3 regions of the Sphaerisporangium cinnabarinum genome follow, and region 3 is predicted to be linked to each of the others. Evidence: riboswitches for the same ligand, from Rfam matches in the RefSeq annotation. Region 3 holds a riboswitch; each other region holds the start of a gene.
The links. A riboswitch is a leader RNA that binds a small molecule or an ion and turns the genes downstream of it on or off. The one in region 3 is predicted to bind thiamine pyrophosphate.
Positions count from the first base shown of each region.

Region 1: it holds a riboswitch for thiamine pyrophosphate, as region 3 does, so the genes downstream of both, ACZ4MO_RS16305 (thiamine ABC transporter substrate-binding protein) here and thiO (glycine oxidase ThiO) in region 3, are expected to answer to the same signal.
Region 2: it holds a riboswitch for thiamine pyrophosphate, as region 3 does, so the genes downstream of both, ACZ4MO_RS12440 (thiaminase II/PqqC family protein) here and thiO (glycine oxidase ThiO) in region 3, are expected to answer to the same signal.

Region 1 is NZ_JBVHRG010000011.1:175,786-180,053, reverse strand. It holds gene ACZ4MO_RS16315 (ABC transporter permease) at 1-720, opposite strand, end outside; gene ACZ4MO_RS16310 (ATP-binding cassette domain-containing protein) at 717-1,499, opposite strand; TPP riboswitch at 1,815-1,919, shown strand; gene ACZ4MO_RS16305 (thiamine ABC transporter substrate-binding protein) at 2,002-3,093, shown strand; gene ACZ4MO_RS16300 (ABC transporter permease) at 3,185-4,268, shown strand, end outside.
Region 2 is NZ_JBVHRG010000007.1:257,858-262,125, reverse strand. It holds gene ACZ4MO_RS12450 (DUF6882 domain-containing protein) at 1-252, opposite strand, end outside; gene ACZ4MO_RS12445 (helix-turn-helix domain-containing protein) at 326-766, opposite strand; gene ACZ4MO_RS12440 (thiaminase II/PqqC family protein) at 923-1,675, opposite strand; TPP riboswitch at 1,666-1,794, opposite strand; gene ACZ4MO_RS12435 (VOC family protein) at 1,881-2,807, shown strand; gene ACZ4MO_RS12430 (hypothetical protein) at 2,892-3,017, shown strand; tRNA gene ACZ4MO_RS12425 (tRNA-Leu) at 3,189-3,262, opposite strand; gene ACZ4MO_RS12420 (NAD(P)/FAD-dependent oxidoreductase) at 3,413-4,268, opposite strand, start outside.
Region 3 is NZ_JBVHRG010000002.1:409,274-413,541, forward strand. It holds gene guaA (glutamine-hydrolyzing GMP synthase) at 1-702, opposite strand, end outside; gene thiE (thiamine phosphate synthase) at 790-1,503, opposite strand; TPP riboswitch at 1,548-1,650, shown strand; gene thiO (glycine oxidase ThiO) at 1,640-2,932, shown strand; gene thiS (sulfur carrier protein ThiS) at 2,938-3,171, shown strand; gene ACZ4MO_RS04855 (thiazole synthase) at 3,181-4,023, shown strand; gene ACZ4MO_RS04860 (ThiF family adenylyltransferase) at 4,122-4,268, opposite strand, start outside.

The sequences.
Region 1 (4,268 bases), on a different contig from region 3:
GGGGAGCGCGGTCGCGACGGCGTCCCGCAGCGCCTCCGGGGAGACGTCGTCGGCCGCGTACAGAGCGACCGACGGGACGAGGCCGTCGGGCGCGTACGTCGCGGCGGCGGTCCCGGCGTCGAGCAGGACGATCGTCGCGCCCGCCATCGGCGCGGACAGCGAGACCTCGCCGACCACGCGCACGGGCCGCACGGCGTCGCCCAGCACGACGTCGGTCGTGCCGCCCACCGCGAGGCCCGACGACGCGAGCGTCGCCGACTCGAGCGCGACCTCGCCACCGTCGCGGGGTGCGCGGCCGTCGACCACCTGCGGGCCGGGGTCGCGGGGGTCGTAGGCGACGCCGATGCTCGGCGCCTGGCTGCCGAGGACCGCGGTCCCGTCCGCGCCCACGAGCACCGCGGGACCGCTCACGTCCGGGAGCGCGAGCGCGACGTCGTCGCGCGCGCCGAGGTCGCGCGCCAGGTCCGCCGGGACGAGGCTGCGCGCACCGCCCACCTGGGCCGACGCCGACATCAGCGCGTCCCCGGCCGACGACGCGCCGCGCACGTACGCGTCCGCCTGGACCGACGAGGCGACGATGCCGTCGAACGTGGTGGCGAGCATCGCACGCAGGGCGAACGTCCCGGTCACGAACGCGACGCCGATCGTCACCGCGAGGACCGAGAGGACGAGCTGCGCGCCGTGCGCGCGCACGCCGCGCAGCGCGATCCGGCCCATCATCGGGCGGCCGCCGTCGTCGGCACCCCGGCGGCGCCCGCGGGCGCGTGCGCCGGCGACGGCGCGGCGGGCGTGAGGGCGCCCAGCGTGTCGAGGACCGCCTGCGGCGTCGGGTCGTGGAGCTCGGTCACGAGGCGGCCGTCCGCGAGGAAGAGCACCCGGTGGGCGTACGACGCGGCGGTCGGGTCGTGCGTGACCATCGCGACGGACTGGCCGAGGTCGTCCACGGACGCGCGCAGGAAGCCCAGGACCTCCGCGGCGGCGCGCGAGTCGAGGTTCCCCGTCGGCTCGTCCGCCAGCACGATCGCGGGACGCGACACGAGCGCCCGCGCGCACGCGACGCGCTGCTGCTGCCCGCCCGACAGCTCGGCGGGCCGGTGCCCCAGGCGGGGGCGCAGGCCCACGGCGTCGACCACGCGGTCGAACCACTCCCGGTCGACGGGACGGCGGGCGATCGCGAGCGGCAGCACGATGTTCTCCTCCGCCGTGAGCGTCGGCACGAGGTTGAACGACTGGAAGACGAACCCCAGGCGCGTGCGCCGCAGGCGCGTCAGCCGGCGCTCGCTCATCGCGGAGACGGTCTCTCCGTCGACGACGACGGTCCCCGCCGTGGGGGAGTCGAGCCCTGCGAGGCAGTGCAGGAGCGTGGACTTCCCGGACCCGGACGGGCCCATGATCGCGGTCAGCCGACCCTTCTCGACGTCCACGTCCACGCCGTCGAGCGCCCGGACCGCGGCCTCGCCGCGCCCGTACGTCTTCACCAGCCCGCGCGCGGTCGCGATCGCGGGTCGCGCACCGCCCTCAGCGCCCTCAGCGCTCTCAGCGGGCGGGCCCTCGCGCGGGGTGCTCCGCTGTGCCGCACCTGTCGTCGTCACGTCCTCGTCCGTCCTCTCGTCGTGCCCCTGCCGGCGCGTCGTGGCTCACCGCGCCGCGTCGTGTCCTGGTGGCCGCCGGGCTCCCGGCGGCCGTACCGACCCTCCCGCGACGCGCACGCCCGCGGCATCGGGGACGAGCCCCGAGCCGCCCCTGGTCCGCGGTCGCCCGTGCTCAGGGTCCTCTCAGGGGACTCTCGGGGTGAGGGGCCGGTGTAGGCTCGCGGTGAACGACAGGGGAGCTCCTGGAGGAGCTGAGAGTGCGGACCACCGCAGACCCTCGAACCTGATCCGGTTAGCACCGGTGGAGGAAGTCGGGAATCTCGATCACCTGCTCGCGCGGTCCGTCGCGCCCACCCGGCGCGCGGCTCGTCGGGTTGGTGGACCCCTCCTGAACGTCCAGGGAGGACACATGCAGCACACGACCACCGTCGGCCGCCGCGGCCGGGCCCTCGCGACCGGCGTGGGCGCGACGCTCGCGCTCCTCGCCCTCGCGGCCTGCTCGGGCGGCGACGGCGCCGGGGGCGACGGCGCGTCGTCGGGCAGCGGGGGCACGGTCACCCTGGTGACCCACGACTCCTTCGCGGTGAGCCACGACGTGCTCGCCGCGTTCGAGGAGGAGAGCGGGCTCACGGTCGAGCAGGTCGCGCCCGGAGACGGCGGTGCGCTGGTCAACCAGCTGATCCTCACGAAGGACTCGCCGCTCGGCGACGTCGTGTTCGGGATCGACAACACCTTCGCGTCGCGCGCCATCGACGAGGGCGTCCTCGAGCCGTACACGCCCGCGGACGTCTCGGAGTCCGCGGCGTCGTACGCGGTCGGCGACGGCGGCGAGCTCACCGCCGTCGACCTCGGGGACGTGTGCGTCAACGTGGACCACACGTGGTTCGCCGACGCGGGGATCCCCGAGCCCGTGACGCTCGAGGACCTGGCGAAGCCCGAGTACCGGGACCTCCTCGTCGTGACCAACCCCGCGACGTCGTCGCCGGGCCTCGCGTTCCTCCTCGCGACCGTCGGGGCGTTCGGCGAGGACGGCTGGGAGGACTACTGGGCGGACCTGCGCGCCAACGGCGTGAAGGTCGTCGACGGCTGGTCGGACGCGTACTACGTGGACTTCTCCGGCTCGGAGGGCGCGGGCCCGCGCCCGCTCGTGCTGTCGTACTCGACGTCGCCCGCGTTCACGCTCACCGAGGACGGCTCCGCGTCGACCACGGGCGCCCTGCTCGACACGTGCTTCCGCCAGGTCGAGTACGCGGGCGTGCTCGCGAACGCGAAGAACCCCGAGGGCGCGCAGCAGTTCCTCGACTTCCTCGTGAGCGAGACGTTCCAGGCCGACGTCGCGGACCAGATGTACATGTACCCGGCCGACGACTCCGTCGCGCTGCCCGACGGCTGGGCCGAGCTCGCGCCGCTCGCCGACGAGCCCTTCGAGGTCGCGCCCGCGGACGTCTCGGCGCACCGCGACGAGTGGATCAAGGCATGGACGGCGACGGTCGTCGACTGACCCCCGGTCCCCGGGCGACCACGGCTCTACCTCGCGGGGTAGAGCCGTGGTCACGCGAGGGGAAGCCCTGGTCGCGCGGGGGAGAGCCGTGGTGAGGGGTCGGGAGGTCCGGCGGGGCGGCGTCGGGCGCGGGGTGCTGTGGGGTCTGGCGGCGGCCGTGCCGCTCGCGTTCCTCGGGGTGTTCTTCGCGTGGCCGGTCGTCACGCTCGTGGCGCGCGGGTTCGTCGGGGACGACGGCGGCCTCGACCTCTCGGGGTTCGCGGAGGTCTTCTCCGAGCCCCGCACGTGGCGGATCGTCGGCCTCACGCTCTGGCAGGCCGTGCTCGGCACGGCGCTGTCGCTGCTGCTCGGCGTGCCCGGCGCGTACGTGCTGTACCGGTGCCGGTTCCCCGGGCGGCGGGTCGTGCGCGCGCTCGTCACGGTCCCGTTCGTGCTGCCGACCGTCGTCGTCGGCGTCGCGTTCCGGTCGCTGCTCGTGCAGGGCGGCCCGCTGGGGTTCCTGCAGCTCGACGAGACGTTCGCGGCGATCGTCGTCGCGCTCGTGTTCTTCAACTACTCCGTGGTGGTGCGCACGGTCGGCGGGCTCTGGGAGCACCTCGACCCGCGCGCCGAGCAGGCCGCGCGCGCCCTCGGCGCGACGCCGTGGCGCGCGTTCCGCACCGTGACGCTCCCGGCGCTGACGCCCGCGATCACGAGCGCCGCGTCGATCGTCTTCCTCTTCTGCGCGACGGCGTTCGGCGTCGTGCTCGTGCTCGGCGGCATCCGCTACGGGACCATCGAGACGGAGATCTGGATCCAGACGACCCAGTTCCTCGACCTGCGCACCGCGGCGGTGCTGTCGGTCGTGCAGCTCGTGGTCGTCGCTGCGGCGCTCACCGTCGCGAACCGCACGCGGGCCCGGCGCGAGCGGGCCCTGAACCTGTCGTCCTCGGCGTCGTCCGCGCACCCGCTGCGCCTGTGGCGCGACGGCCGCCCGACGGGCGACCTGGCGCCCGCGGCGCTCACCGCGGCCGTGGTCGTCGTGCTCGTCGGGCTCCCGCTCGGCACCCTCGTGGTGCGCTCGTTCCGCGTCCCGGGCGGCGGCTGGGGCCTCGACAACTACGCGAACCTCGGCACCACGGGCGGGCGCAACGCCCTGTCCGTCACCGTGTGGGAGGCGGCGGGCAACTCGCTGC
Region 2 (4,268 bases), on a different contig from region 3:
CGCCCACATCCACGTGCCCGGACCGGGCGCGGCCGTACCGAGGAACTGGAGGCGGCACGTCGCGGTCCCACCGTCGGGCGCGGTGAAGGTGAAGACGCCCGTGGTCATGTCGGCGGCCCAGGCGTCGTCGCCGTGGAGGTCCGACAGGTGGAGCTGGTGCTCGTGGGAGAGGAACGCGGCGTCGTCGACGAGGTCCTGGAGGGCCGGGACGTCCTGGGCTGCCGTGCCGTGCGCGGTCTGCGGCTCCGTCATGGACCGACGGTATCGGCGCGCACGGTGCCCGGCCTCCGCACGACACGCGGTGCGGTGCGGTGGGGACCGCCGCTCAGGCCGCGAGGAGCAGGACGTCGCCGGCGCGCGCGGTCGGACGGCGGAGCGTCTCGGCGACGGGGAGGTCTCGCACGGGTTCGCCCACCGGCGCGACGTGCCGCGGCGCGGAGAGGGCACCCCGCTCCCGCGCGGAGGACAGCACGCGGACAGGTGCGAGCGGCCGCAGCTCCTCGCCCGTGCGGGCGACGAGGTCGACGAGCCGCAGGCCGAGGGCGCCGCAGACGGCGGCGAGGACCTCGGACGACGCCTCCTTGCGCCCGCGCTCCACCTCGGACAGGTAGGCGGTGGAGACGCGCGCGGCGGCCGCGACGTCCACGAGCGTGCGCCCCTGCGCGAGCCGCGCCCGCCGCAGGATCCCGCCGATGACGTGGCGCAGGAGGGGTTCCGCCCGTCCGCCCGTCCGGGACCGGGGGCGCGGCGTCACCACGTCCGGCACCGCATCGCGCACCCCGTCCGGCACCGCGCTCGTCGCGTCCATGCGATCACGCTACCCGCGGCCCGCCCGGGTGCCGAGGCACCCGGGCGGTCATCTGCTGCTGGCGTAAGGCCGGGCGCACGGCGCGACGGTCGGCCGCGGGCCCGGCCGGACGCGTCACCAACCCTCGAGCGACCAGGCCATCTGCCAGAAGCGGATCTCGTGGCGGCAGCTCAGCTCGAACGCGCGCTCCATGCGCGCGCGCTCCGCCTCGCCCGCGTCCGCGGCGAGCGCGTCGAGGCGTGCGCGCAGGTCCGTGAGGACGTCCTCGGTGCGCTCGGCCGCGTAGAACTGCCACCAGCCCGCGAGCGGGTGGTCGTCGGCGAGGGCGCCGGGCGTCGTCTCGCGCTCGCCGAGCCAGAAGCGTCGCGCGGACCAGATGTAGGTCCACGGGCACGGCAGCAGCGCGGCGAGCAGCACGCCGAGCGAGTCGCGGCCGGCCGCCGTCATGTGGTCGACGTAGGCCTGCGCGCTCGGCGCGAGGCGGTGCGTCTGCGCCTCCTCGTACGTCACGCCGAGGAAGTCGCACATCGCGTGGTGCGCGTGCGACTCGTCGTCGAGGAGGAAGCCGGCCTTGTCGTGGAAGTAGGCCGCCCACGACCGGTCGGGCGCGAGGGCCATGCCGAGGCCGTAGCAGCGCAGGTAGGCCGTGAGGTACTGGTGGTCCTGGCCCACGTAGTGGCGGACCGCGGCGGGCTCGACGGAGCCGTCGCGCAGCCCGGCCAGGAAGGGGTGGTCGTAGAACGTCTCGAAGAGGTCCGCGTACCGGCGGGCGAGGTCGGCGGTGAAGCCGGTCTCCTCCTGCCGGACGAGCGCGGTCGGGTCGTCCGCGAGGACAGGGTTCAGGGTGATGGCAGCAGGCGTCGTCATGCCCACGTTCCTCCGCTCGTGCTAGCGAGATCAGGTTCGACGGGTCCGGGCGGCCGTACCGCTCGTCTCAGTCCCTCGGCCCGGGCCGTGGCCCGGGCGGGACGCCCCGCGTGGTTCGCGCCGACCCTAGCAAGGACGGCGCCGGTGCGGGAGTTCTCGCCACGGTGTGGGAATATAGTTGTAGCGACAACAAGTTGGAGAAGACATGACCACGAGCACGCCGGGCGCGCCGACCGACCGCCTCCTGTCCCCGTCCACGAGCATGGACGCCGTCACGCTGCGCGTGGGCGACCTCGAGCTCATGACCTCGTACTACACGGGCGCGTTCGCCCTCGCCCCGCTCGAGGAGCGGTCGCGCGGCGCGGAGGTGCACCGTGTGCTGGGCCGCGGCCGCACGCCCATGCTGCGCCTCGTGCACACGCCCGGGCTCCCGCCCGTCGACCCGCGCCAGGCCGGCCTGTTCCACACGGCCTTCCTGTTCGACGACGGCCCGAGCCTCGCCGCGACCGTGTACCGCGCCGCGCAGGACCGCCGCGGCACGTTCGTCGGGTCGAGCGACCACCTCGTCAGCGAGGCGTTCTACTTCACCGACCCCGAGGGCAACGGCGTCGAGCTCTACACCGACCGCCCCCGCGAGACCTGGGTGCGCGAGCACGGCCAGATCCTCATGACGACGACGTTCCTCGACCCGAACGCCTATCTGCGCACGCACCTCGACCAGGAGACGTTCGACGCCGGCCCCTCGCTCGCGGGCCGCGTCGGCCACGTGCACCTCCAGGTGGGCGACGTCGCGACCGCCCACGCCTTCTACGTCGACGCCGTCGGCTTCGAGGCGACGCTCACCGGGTACAGCGGGGCGCTCTTCGCGTCCGCGGGCGGGTACCACCACCACGTCGCGATGAACGTGTGGAACAGCGCGGGCGCCGGGCCCCGCGCCGCGAGCCTCGGTCTCGGCGACGTCGCCGTCACGGTGCCGGGCCGCGAGGACCTCGACGCGCTCGTCGCGCGCCTCCGCGCCCGCGGGCTGGAGCACGCGGACGACGGCCGCTCCGTCGTCGTGCACGACCCGTGGGGCACGCGCGTCACGCTGTCCGTGCCGGGGACGACGACCGAAGAGCTGCTCGCTCGCTGAGGCCCGCCGGCCCGGGCACGGAGAGCGCGCCCGGGACGCGAGGCGCACGATGGGAGGACCCGCCGAGCGCACCGAGGAGCGACCGTGTTCCGCAGCCTCTTCCCCGTCCTCACCGTGGCCGACCTCGACCGGTCGCTGGGCTTCTACCGTGACCTGCTGCGCGGGACGGTCGAGTACGCCTTCCCCGACGCGGTCCGCCCGTCTAGGTGAGCCACCCGCGGACCAGCCGTGGGGCGAGCGCGTCGCACGCGTGCAGGACCCGGACGGCACCGTCGTGGTCCTCGGCCAGGAGGCCGCTCCCCCGGCCGAGCCGGAGGGCCCGACGGGGCTGTCCTAGCCCGCGGTCGCAGGCGCCGCGGAGCCGGCTCCCCGCCGGCACGGTGCCCCCACCGGGACTCGAACCCGGAACACGCCGGGTTTAAGCCGGCCGCCTCTGCCAGTTGGGCCATGGGGGCGCGGGCCGAATCTACCGCGCGCGCGGAGCTCCCGGGCCCGTCGGCGCGACGGCCGCCCGCGCGGGACCTGGACGCGCCGAGGGGCGAGCCGCACGCGCGGCTCGCCCCTCGTCGTCGGGCACGACGGCCGGGCCAGGCCCGGCCGCGGCCTCAGGAGGCCTTCGCCGCCGGCGTCCGGTCGTCGGCGTCGACGGTGCCCGCACCGGACTCCGCCGCGGCCGCCGAGCCCTGCGCGGTCTGCTTGACCGGGTCGCCGTCCTTCTTGGGCGGGACGGACGCGGCGCGGAACTCCGCGCGCGGGTCGTGCAGCGAGCCGAGCGAGACGAGCTCGCGGCCCATGAGGAACTGGCCGATCCAGCCGATGAAGATGCGGATCTTGCGGTTGCCCGTCGGCATCGCCATGACGTGGTAGCTGCGGTGCATGAGCCACGCGAGCGTCCCGCGGAGCTTGAACACGCCGAACAGCTCCGCGACGCCCTTGTACAGACCGAGCGACGCGACCGTACCGACGCTCTTGTGGCGGTACTCGACCGGCGGCTCGCTGTGCAGCTCGAGCGCGAGGTTGTCGGCGAGGCGCGTGGCCTCACGGATGGCGTGCTGCGCGTTCGGCGGGCAGAACTTGCCCGGGTTCAGCACGTCCGGGACGGCGGCGCAGTCGCCCGCGGCCCACGCGTTCGGCACGACGTTGCCGTCGGCGTCCGCGACCTGGAGCGTCGGCAGCACGGTGATGCGGCCCAGCTTGTCGACCGGGAGGTCCGACGACTCCTTGAGGACCGGGTTCGCCTTGACGCCCGCGGTCCACACGATCGTGTCGGAGTCGAACTCGACCCCGGTCGAGGTGACGACGTGGCCGTCCACGCACGACGACAGGAACGTGCTGAGGTGGAACTCGATGCCGCGCTTCTTCAGCTCGTCGAGCGCGTACTGCGCCATGGGCTCGCTGAGCTCGGGCAGGATGCGGCCCGCGCCCTCGATCATGACGAAGCGGAGGTCCTTCTCCTCGATC
Region 3 (4,268 bases):
CGCGGCGACGGCGGAGTCCACGCCGCCCGAGAGCGCGCAGATGACGCGCGCGTCGCCCACCTGGGCGCGGATCGCCGCGACCTGGTCCGCGATGACGTTGCCGGGCGTCCAGTCCGGGGCGAGTCCCGCGCCGTCGTACAGGAAGTGCTCCAGCACCGTCTGGCCGTGCGCGGAGTGCTTGACCTCGGGGTGCCACTGCACGCCGTAGAGGCGGCGCTCGCGGTCCTCGAACGCGGCGACCGGCGAGCCGGACGACGTCGCGAGGACCTCGAAGCCCTCGGGCGCGCGGTGCACGGCGTCGCCGTGGCTCATCCACGTGGTCTGGTTCTGCGGCGTGCCGTCGAGCAGCACGCCCGCGGCGCACACCTCGACCTCGGTGCCGCCGTACTCGCGCAGGCCCGTCTGGGCGACCTCGCCGCCGAGCGCCTTCGCCATGGCCTGGAAGCCGTAGCAGATGCCCATGACGGGGACGCCGGCCTCGAACAGCGCCGGGTCGACGAACGGGGCGCCCGTCGCGTACACGGACGAGGGACCGCCCGAGAGGATGATCGCGGCCGGGTCCTTGGCGAGCATCTGCTCGACCGTGAACGTGTGCGGCACGATCTCGGAGTAGACGTTGGCCTCGCGCACGCGGCGCGCGATGAGCTGCGCGTACTGGGCGCCGAAGTCGACGACGAGCACGGGCCGCGGTGTCGAGGCCACCTCGGCGGTGGTGGGGGTGTCGGGAGCGGTGGCGGGTGACGTCACCCGCCCAGGATAGTCGCCGTGCGGCGAGGCTCGTCCCGCGTCTCAGGCGTCGGCGCGCGCGACGGCGCGCTCCAGGACCCGCTCGCGCAGGGCGCGGGCGGCCGCCTCCGGGTCGCTCGCCCCGGTGATCGCGCGCACCACCACGATCCGGGTCGCGCCCGCGTCGAGGACCGCGTCGAGCCGGTCCGCGTCGATGCCGCCGATCGCGAACCAGGGCGTCGCGGGCCGGGTCGCCGCGACGTCCCGCAGCAGGTCGAGGCCGACGGCGGCGCGTCCCGGCTTCGTCGGGGTCGCCCACAACGGGCCCACGCAGAAGTAGTCCACCGCCGGGTCGGCCTCCGCCGCGGCCGCCTGCGCGGCCGAGTGCGTGGACCGGCCGAGGACGGGCCCCGCGCCCAGCAGCGCCCGGACCGCCGGCACGGGCAGGTCGCCCTGACCCATGTGCACGACCGGGGCGCCCGTGACCGACGCCACGTCCGCCCGGTCGTTCACGGCCCACAGCGCGCCGTGCTCCGTCGCGACCCGCGCGACGACCTCCTGGAGCTCGAGCTCGCGCGCGACGTCGAGCGTCTTGTCGCGGAGCTGCACGACGTCCACCCCGCCCGCGAGCGCCGCCCGCAGGAAGTCCTCGAGGTCGCCGCGCTCCTCGCGCGCGTCCGTGCAGAGGTACAGGCGGGCGTCGGCGAGCCGGGCGCGTGCGGCGTCCGTCGCCGCCGGGGCGAGGGCGGCCAAGGTGGTGGAGGTCTCGGAGCTCACCCGCGGGAGCCTAGCCCCGGCGCGTCCGCCGCAGGAGGTACTGTGGCCGACAGCACGGGAGCCCCGCACGGGGCTGAGAGGGCGTCGCCGCCGACCGTCGAACCTGATCTGGGTCATGCCAGCGAAGGGAGCGCACATGAGCCTGTCCGTCCACTCGTCCGCGGGTGGCTCCGCCGTGCCCGGCGAGGCGCGCGACGTCGTCGTCGTCGGGGGCGGGATCGTCGGCCTCGCCGTCGCGTGGCGTGCGGCGAGCGCGGGCATGACCGTCACGGTGCTCGATCCGGCGCCGGGCGCGGGCGCGACGCACGCCGCCGCGGGGATGCTCGCACCGGTGACCGAGGCCGACTTCGGGGAGGAGGCCGCCCTGCGGCTCCACCTCGCGGCCGCTGCGGCGTGGCCCGCGTTCGGCGCGGACCTGCACGCGGCGACGGGGGCGGACGTCGGGCTGCGGACCGCCGGGACGCTCACTCTCGCCTACGACGCGGACGACCTCGCGCTGCTCCGTCGCGTCCTCGCCCTGCACGCGGTGCACGGTCTCGCGTCGCACGAGCTCACCGTCGCCGACGCGCGCCGCCGCGAGCCCTACCTCGGGCCGCGCGTCGCCGGGGCCGCGTGGGCGCCCGCGGACCACGCGGTCGACCCGCGGGCGACGCACGCCGCGCTGCTCGCGGTGCTCGGCCGACGCGACGCCCCAGGCGCGAGCTCGGCCACCGGGGCGCGCGTCGTCCGCGCGGCCGCGACCCGGCTCGCGCTCGACCCGGCCGGGCGCGTCGTCGGCGTGCACGACGACGCGGGCCGGCTCCACCGCGCGGGTGCGGTCGTCGTTGCGGCGGGCTGGCAGTCGGGCGCCCTGCTCGCGGGCGTGCCGGGCGTCGTCGTGCCCACCCGCCCGGTGAAGGGACAGACGCTGCGGCTCGACGCGGGCCCGGACCTCGCGCTGGAGCACGTCGTGCGCGGGCTGGTGCAGGGCCGGCCGGTGTACGTCGTGCCGCGCGACCCGGAGCCTGGTGGGCCGCGCGCCGGGCACCGGGAGGTCGTCGTGGGGGCGACCACCGAGGAGAACCCCGACGACCGCCGCGCCACCGCCGGCGGCGTCTTCGCGCTCCTGCGGGACGCGCGTGCCCTCCTGCCGGGGATCGACGAGGCCGCCCTGGTCGAGGTGACGCCGCGGGCCCGCCCGGCGACCCCGGACAACCTTCCGCTCGTCGGGCCCACGGACGTCCCGGGGCTGCACCTCGCGACGGGCCACGGCCGCAACGGCATCCTGCTCGCCCCGCTCACGGCCGACGCCGTCGTCGCCGGGCTCGGCGGCCTTCCCGGGGACGACGGGACCGAGCCCGGCGGGACCGCCCCCGGGGACGACGTCGCGACCGCCCTCGCGACCGCCCGCACCGACCGCTTCGTCCGCACCGCCACGACACCGAGGTGAGACCCGTGACCGCACCCGCACCGACCGCGCTCGTCAACGGCGAGCCGTACCCGCTCGACGGCGACGTCGACCTGGAGCGGCTCGTCGCCGCGCTCGTCCCCGCCTACGTCGCCGACGGCACGCCGCAGGGCGTCGCGGTGGCGGTCGGGGACGCCGTCGTGCCGCGCGGCGCCTGGGCGACGACCGTCGTCGCCCCCGGGGACCGCATCGAGATCGTCACCGCCGTCCAGGGCGGCTGAGGAGGACCCATGACCACGACCGACCTCTCCCCCGCCACCGCGAGCGGCCCGGCCGGTGTCGACGACCCGCTCGTCGTCGCCGGCACCCCGATCGGGTCCCGCCTCGTCATGGGCACCGGCGGGGCCGCGAACCTGCTCACGCTCGAGGACGCGCTCGTCGCGTCGGGCACCGCCCTGACCACCGTCGCGATGCGGCGCGTCGCCGTCCGTGCCGGCGGCGACGCGAGCCCCGACGCGGGGATCTGGGCGCTGCTCGCCCGCCTCGGCATCCGCGCGCTGCCCAACACCGCCGGGTGCTTCTCCGTGCGCGAGGCCGTGCTCACCGCGCGCCTCGCGCGCGAGGCGTGCGGCACCGAGTGGGTCAAGCTCGAGGTGATCGCCGACGACGTGACCCTCCTGCCCGACCCGGTCGGCCTCGTCGAGGCGGCCGACCAGCTCGTCCGCGACGGGTTCGTCGTGCTGCCGTACACGAACGACGACCCGATCCTCGCGCGCCGGCTGGAGGACGTCGGCTGCGCGGCCGTCATGCCCCTGGGGGCGCCCATCGGCACCGGGCTCGGCATCCTCAACCCGCGCAACATCGAGGCGATCGCCGCCGCGGCCCGGGTGCCCGTGATCCTCGACGCGGGGATCGGCACGGCGTCCGACGCCGCGCTCGCCATGGAGCTCGGCTGCGACGGCGTGCTCCTCGCGACGGCCGTCACGCGCGCCGCCGACCCGGTCCGCATGGCCCACGCGATGCGCCTCGCCGTCGAGTCGGGCCGGCTCGCCGCGGGCGCCGGGCGCATCCCCCGCCGCGAGGGCGCCCTCGCGAGCTCGTCCCCCCAGGGCCGCCTCGACCTCGCCCTCTGACCGAAGACCCGTGGTGGGGCCGACCATGCGGACACAGCCCACGAGCCGCCCTGCACGAGCGGCAGACGCATGCTCGGCATCGGCGCTGACGATCCGGGCTACGGGACGTTGGCCTCCTGGGCCTCCAGGAGGGCGGGGACGCCGCCGACCACGGAGCGCGCGTCGATGCCCGCGGCGCGGGCGACGTCGGCGACGCGGGCCGACCGGCCGCCGACCGCGCACACCACGAGCACCGGGCGGTCGGC